DNA from 3 places in the Streptomyces sp. NPDC059909 genome. Region 1 is predicted to be linked to each of the others. Evidence: riboswitches for the same ligand, from Rfam matches in the RefSeq annotation. Region 1 holds a riboswitch; each other region holds the start of a gene.
What was found. A riboswitch is a leader RNA that binds a small molecule or an ion and turns the genes downstream of it on or off. The one in region 1 is predicted to bind thiamine pyrophosphate.
Positions count from the first base shown of each region.

Region 2: linked by a shared signal. The riboswitch ahead of thiO (glycine oxidase ThiO) and the one ahead of thiC (phosphomethylpyrimidine synthase ThiC) in region 1 are both predicted to bind thiamine pyrophosphate.
Region 3: linked by a shared signal. The riboswitch ahead of ACFV9O_RS04795 (thiamine ABC transporter substrate binding subunit) and the one ahead of thiC (phosphomethylpyrimidine synthase ThiC) in region 1 are both predicted to bind thiamine pyrophosphate.

Region 1 covers NZ_JBHWKX010000001.1:120,682-122,936, forward strand. The annotation lists gene thiC (phosphomethylpyrimidine synthase ThiC) at 1-1,261, opposite strand, end outside; TPP riboswitch at 1,255-1,387, opposite strand; gene ACFV9O_RS00595 (YibE/F family protein) at 1,459-2,255, shown strand, end outside.
Region 2 covers NZ_JBHWKX010000026.1:12,499-14,753, reverse strand. The annotation lists gene thiS (sulfur carrier protein ThiS) at 1-60, opposite strand, end outside; gene thiO (glycine oxidase ThiO) at 57-1,265, opposite strand; TPP riboswitch at 1,262-1,375, opposite strand; gene ACFV9O_RS19155 (hypothetical protein) at 1,428-1,769, shown strand; gene ACFV9O_RS19150 (NAD(P)/FAD-dependent oxidoreductase) at 1,798-2,255, shown strand, end outside.
Region 3 covers NZ_JBHWKX010000003.1:239,684-241,938, reverse strand. The annotation lists gene ACFV9O_RS04795 (thiamine ABC transporter substrate binding subunit) at 1-1,074, opposite strand, end outside; TPP riboswitch at 1,157-1,267, opposite strand; gene rlmN (23S rRNA (adenine(2503)-C(2))-methyltransferase RlmN) at 1,298-2,255, opposite strand, start outside.

The DNA.
Region 1 (2,255 bases):
AGGGCGCCTCTTCGCAGATCTCCTGCTGGAGGTCGATGTTCTCCTTGATCTTGTGCATCGGGACGTGTCCCGGGCCCTCGATCATCGTCTGTACGTTGTGACGCTTGGCGATCGTGTTGAGTTCCCCGAGGGTCCTCAACTCGGCGAACTGCGCCTCGTCGTTGGCGTCCGCGATCGACCCGGGCCGCAGGCCGTCGCCGAGCGAGTACGTGACGTCGTACGCCGCGAGGATCTCGCAGAGCTCCTCGAAGTTCTCGTACAGGAACGACTCCTTGTGGTGCGCGAGGCACCAGGCGGCCATGATCGAGCCGCCGCGCGAGACAATGCCGGTCTTGCGGCGGGCCGTGAGCGGCACGTACCGCAGCAGCACGCCCGCGTGGACCGTCATGTAGTCGACGCCCTGCTCGGCCTGCTCGATGACGGTGTCCTTGTAGATCTCCCAGGTCAGCTCCTCGGCCTTGCCGTCGACCTTCTCGAGCGCCTGGTAGAGCGGCACGGTGCCGATGGGCACGGGGGAGTTGCGCAGCACCCACTCGCGGGTGGTGTGGATGTTGCGGCCGGTGGAGAGGTCCATGACCGTGTCGGCGCCCCAGCGGGTCGCCCAGGTCATCTTCTCCACCTCCTCCTCGATGGAGGAGGTCACAGCGGAGTTGCCGATGTTGGCGTTGACCTTCACCAGGAACCGCTTGCCGATGATCATCGGCTCGATCTCTGGATGGTTGACGTTCGCCGGCAGGACCGCGCGGCCGGCGGCGATCTCCTCGCGCACGACCTCGGGGGAGACGTTCTCCCGGATCGCCACGTACTCCATCTCCGGTGTGATCTCGCCACGGCGGGCGTACGCGAGCTGCGTCACCGCCTGGCCGCCGCGGCCCCGGCGGGGCTGGCGCGGGCGGCCGGGGAAGACGGCGTCGAGGTTGCGGAGCCCGCCGCGGGGCGAGGTGTGCTTGATCCCGTCGTCCTCGGGGCGGACGGGACGGCCGGCGTACTCCTCGGTGTCGCCGCGACCGATGATCCAGTTCTCCCGCAGCGGCGGCAGTCCGCGGCGGACGTCGGTCTCGACCTGTGGGTCGGTGTACGGCCCGGACGTGTCGTACAGGGTCACGTCCTTGCCGTTGGTGAGGTGCACTTGGCGGACCGGCACCCGGATGTCGGGGCGGGAGCCCTCGACGTATCCCTTGTGCCAGCCGATGGACTTCCCGCCCTCGTTCTCGCCCTCGTTCGAGCCGGAGGCAGGCGTGCGTGTGTCCTCAATGGTCATCGTGACCTACTCCCTACGCCGGCATTACCCGGTAACAGGTTCGGCGGTCGGCGCAGCTGTCCCGTACGGATCTACGGAGGTCAGCGCCCTCTCAGCCCGGTGCTCCGAGCTCCCGCGTGTGCAAAGGTGTCACCACGCTAGCGCCCCATCGGGCGTGCTGAACAGTGGGCCCTTGCCGTTCTTGCGATGATCGGGCGGTGACTTCCTCGCAGCAGACGCCCGAACCCCACGGCCCCGCGAACGGCAAGGCGGCCGATCACGCCCATGGCCACACGCACAGCCACGGGCCTGCCGAGCCCGTTTCGAGGCACCTCCGGCGGGTCATCGCCGCGGTGCTGATTCCTTTCGCCACCGCGGTTCTGGCCGGACTCGTGGTGCTCTGGCCGGGCGGCGTCCCGGGCCACGAGCGCACCGGAGTCGGTTTCGACCGGCAGACCGAGGACGGGCGGGTGGTGAAGGTCGAGCAGGTCGACTGCAAGGACGTGAACGCCGCGCAGGTGCCGCCGACCGGCGACACCTCGACCCCCGAAGGACGCGAAGCGGTCAGTTCCCAGCAAGGAACGTGCGCGAGAGCGACGGTCGAGGTCACGACCGGTGAGAACAAGGGCCGTACGTTCATCGAGATCGTGCAGCCGGACGCTCCTCGGCAACTGCACCAGGGGCAGGGCGTGGTGGTGGCGTACGCGCCCGACGCCCCGCGCGATCTCCAGTACTCGGTCGCCGATGTGGACCGGCAGTTCCCGATGGCACTGCTCGCAGGGATCTTCGCGCTCGTGGTCGTCGTGGTGGGACGGATGCGCGGGGTGGCGGCCCTGATCGCGCTCGCCATCAGCTTCGCCATCCTGACGCTGTTCATTCTCCCCGCGATCCTGCAGGGCTCGAATCCCCTGATCGTGGCGGTGGTCGGGGCGAGTGCGATCATGCTGATCGCGCTCTACATGTGCCATGGCCTGTCGGCCCGTACCTCGGTCGCGGTGCTCGGGACGCTCATCTC
Region 2 (2,255 bases), on a different contig from region 1:
GGTCCCTGCCGCGATGTCCCGCGGCTCTCCGTTCACGGACACGGTCGTGGACCCGGTCATGCGGACAACTCCTGACGTACGGGAGAAAAGCGGCGAGGGGTGAAGGGGCGTGCTTCTTCCGGCAGTTCCCCGGTGACCAGCGCGTGTGCCATCACCTCGCCCGTGACCGGCGTGAGCAGCACGCCGTTGCGGTAGTGCCCGGTCGCCAGCAGCAGCCCGGGCAGTTCCGTCGGTCCGAGCAGCGGCGCGTTGTCCGGCGAACCCGGCCGCAGGCCCGCGCGCGTCTCGGTGAGCGGCAGTTCGGTGATGCCCGGGACCAGCTCGTGCGCGTCGCGCAGCAGCTCGTACACCCCGCCCGCCGTGACCGTCGTGTCCCAGCCGAGCTCCTCGCTCGTCGCGCCCACCACCAGCTCGCCGTTCTCGCGCGGTACGAGATAGACATGGCTGCCGCGCACCACGGCCCGTACCGTCCGCGACAGGAACGGCGCGTACGGACGCGGCACGGTCAGCCGCAGCACCTGCCCCTTCACCGGCCGGACCGGCGGCAGCACCTCCTCCGGTACGCCGCCCAGCCGGCCGCTCAGACTGCCCGCGGCCAGCACGACCTGTTCCGCGGCCACTTCGCGGCCCCCGTCGAGCACGGCACCGGCCGCCCGGTCCCGTACCACCGACAGCCGCTCGGCCCGCTCGCGGAGGAAGGTCACGCCCACCCGCTCGCACGCCACGACCAGGGCCTTCGCCAGTCGCCGCGGATCGATCTGGTGGTCGCCGTCCACCCGCAGCCCGCCGCGCACGCCGGGTGCGAGCATCGGCTCCAGACGCCGGCACTCCCGGCCGGTCAGCCACTGCGACTCCAGCCCGGAGCGGCCCTGCAGCGCGTGCAGTTCGCGCAGATACGCCCGGTCGTCCGCGTCGAGCGCGACGGCGAGCGTCCCGCACCGGCGATATCCGGTGTCCTGTCCGCTCGCCTCCTCCAGCTCCGCGACGAAGTCGGGATAGCGCCGCGCGGACGCCAGGTTGAGGCCGAGGAGCGTCTCCTCGCCGTAGTGGAGCTCCGTGACGGCCGCGAGCATGCCCGCCGCCACCTGGGCGGCCCCGCCGCCCGGTTCGGGGTCGGCGAGCGCGGTGCTCAGCCCACGCTGTGCCGCCCGCCAGGCGGTTGCGAGGCCGATGATCCCGCCCCCGATGACGAGGACGTCCGCCGTTGTCGGTGAATGCCCTGTCGGTGAATGCGCCGTACGTGAATGCCGCGTACGCGGATGCATGGCGTCCAGACCCTCCCTTCGCCGGCATGACCCGGATCAGGTTCGTACGGTCGGAGGCCGCCTCAGCCTCCCTCTCAGCCCGGTGCGTCCGGGCTCCCGCGAGTAGCAGTACGGTGGCCAGCCTAACCCCCGCCCCCAACTCGCAGTAAGGGAGCCCGCACCGTGGCCCGCTCGCTCGACGGACTCATCCTCTCCCCGGTCGCCGACCAGGCGCCGGGCCAGGTCGGTACGCGGACCCGGTTCACGTACCACGAGGAGGAGGGCCGGATCTGGGCCGACTACGCGGGCGGTGACGTGGTCCGCGGCCATCTCGTCGGCACGCGCGAGGGCGACCGGCTGGACTTCCGCTACGTCCAGCTGAAGCAGGACGGAACGACATCGTCCGGGCACTGTGTCTCCACCGTCACCGAGCTGCCCGACGGGCGGGTGCGGCTGGACGAGACCTGGGAATGGGAGTCCCAGGAAGGCAGTGGCACGAGCGTGGTGGAGCAGCAGTCTTCCTGACGATCCGCCAGATGGTTAGGGTGGCCGGGTGAGCGAGCAGGTAACGCAGAGCCGTCGTGTCGTCATCGTCGGGGCCGGCATGGCCGGCGTCCAGACCGCCGTGGCCCTGCGCGAGCGGGGCTTCTCCGGCACCATCACCCTCATCGGCGCCGAGCCGCACCAGCCGTACGACCGCCCTCCGCTCTCCAAGGCCGTCCTGCTCGGCAAGGCGGAGGGCTCCGCCCTAGACGTCGACTTCGACGCGCTCCGGATCGACCTCCAGCTCGGCCGCGAGGTCGGCGGCCTGCGCCCCGGCGCCCATGAGCTCGACACCCCGGCGGGGCCCGTTCCGTACGACACCCTCGTCATCGCCACCGGCGCCGAGCCCATCACGCTGCCCGGCATCGAGGGAGTCCCGGGCGTCCATCTGCTGCGCACGCTCGACGACGCGGAACGGCTGCGTCCGGTGCTGGAGCGGCAGCACGACATCGTCGTCGTCGGCGCCGG
Region 3 (2,255 bases), on a different contig from region 1:
CTGGATCCACTGGTCACGGTTGTCGGCGATCTTCTTCGGCTCCATGGTCTGCGGCTTGTCGACCACGGCACCGAACTCGGTGAAGAGCTCGGGCACCTCGGCTTCGTTCACCACCGGGTTCACGAACATGTTGAGCGGCATGTCCTCCTGGAACTTCTTGCTGATCAGGAAGTCCAGCAGGGCCTTGCCGCCCGCCTCGTTCTTCGCACCCTTCAGCAGGCCCGCGGCCTCGGTCTGGCGGAAGCAGGTGCCGGTGGCGACACCGGTCGGCGCCTCCTTGGGCTGCGGCTTGGCGTAAAGCACCTCGACCGGCGGGCTGGAGGCGTACGAGACGACGAGCGGCCGGTCGCCCTTGGCCTCCTTGCCGCCCGCGGAGCCCGAGAACTCCTGGTTGTAGGCGAGTTCCCAGCTGTCGACGACCTTCACGCCGTTCGTCTTCAGCTTCTTCCAGTAGTCCTGCCAGCCCTCGTCGCCGTACGCGGCGGCCGTGCCGAGGAGGAAGCCGAGACCGGGTGACGAGCGCTCGGCGTTCTCGACCACCAGGAGGTTCTTGTAGACCGGCTTCGCCAGGTCGTCGAGGGTCTGCGGCGGGGCGAGCTTCTTGTCGGCGAAGTACGCCTTGTCGTAGTTGACGCAGATGTCGCCGGTGTCGACCGGCGTGACCCGGTGTTCGTCCTTGTCGAGCTGGACGGCAGCGGGGACCCGGTCCAGGCCCTTGGCCTCGTACGGCGTGAAGAGGCCGTTGTCGAGGGCCCGCGAGAGGGTGGTGTTGTCGACGCCGAAGAACACGTCGCCCTGCGGGGAGCCCTTGGTGAGGACCTCCTTGTTGAGGGCTTCGACGGCGTCACCGCTCTTCAGCACCTTGACCGTGTACCCGGTCTGCCGGGTGAACTCCTCGAGCACCGCCGGGGTGGCGTTGAACGAGTCGTGGCTGACGAGCGTCACGGTCTTCGACGCCTTGCCGGAGTCCGAGCCGGACGACGCGTCCGTCGACTCCCCGCCGCAGGCCGCGAGCGTGCTGATGCCGAGCGCGGCGGCCACGGCCGTGACCGTGATCTTCTTGGTGGTGCTCACTGACATGTCCTCCTGGGGGTGACCAGGAAGAGACGCGGCCCTGCCCGGGTCCCGTGAACGGGAGCCGGGCAGGGCGCAACAGCTTGAGTCTCGTCCGAACTTCCTACCCCGAATGACCGGGGCGAGGTTCAGAGGGTCTGCGGTCTGACGGTCACCGCACTCTCAGCGCTGTGGCGCTCCCCTGTCGGAATATGCAAATGTTCGAGCCCAGGTTACACGGGGGTCAGCGCTCGGAAGCCGCGAGCTGTCCGCATGCTCCGTCGATCTCCTGACCGCGTGTGTCCCGAACGGTCACGGGCACTCCGTGGGCGGCGATCGCCTCGACGAACGCCTTCTCGTCCTCCGGGCGGGAGGCCGTCCACTTCGATCCCGGCGTCGGGTTGAGCGGGATGAGGTTGACGTGCACCCGCTTGCCCTTGAGGAGCCGGCCGAGCAGGTCACCGCGCCACGCCTGGTCGTTGATGTCGCGGATCAGGGCGTACTCGATGGAGATCCGCCGGCCGGACTTCTCCGCGTACTCCCAGGCGGCGTCCAGCACCTCCCGCACCTTCCAGCGCGTGTTCACCGGCACGAGGGTGTCGCGCAGCTCGTCGTCCGGGGCGTGCAGGGAGACGGCGAGACGGCACTTGAAGCCCTCGTCGGCGAACCGGTGCATCGCCGGGACCAGACCCACGGTCGAGACGGTGATCCCGCGCTGCGAGATGCCGAGGCCGTCCGGCTCGGGGTCGGTGAGCCGGCGGATGGCGCCGACGACCCGCTTGTAGTTGGCGAGCGGCTCACCCATGCCCATGAAGACGATGTTGCTGAGCCGGGCGGGTCCGCCGGGGACCTCCCCGTCGCGCAGGGCCCGCATGCCGTCCACGATCTGGTGCACGATCTCGGCGGTCGAGAGATTGCGGTCCAGCCCCGCCTGACCGGTGGCGCAGAACGGGCAGTTCATGCCACAGCCGGCCTGCGAGGAGATGCACATCGTCACCCGGTCCGGGTAGCGCATCAGGACCGACTCGACGAGCGTCCCGTCGTGCAGCCGCCACAGCGTCTTGCGGGTCGTGTCCTCGTCACAGGAGATGTGCCGGACGACGGACATCAGATCGGGCAGCAACTCCGACGCGAGCCGCTCGCGCGCGGCCGCCGGGATGTCGGTCCACTGCGCGGGGTCGTGCGCGTACCGCGCGAAGTAG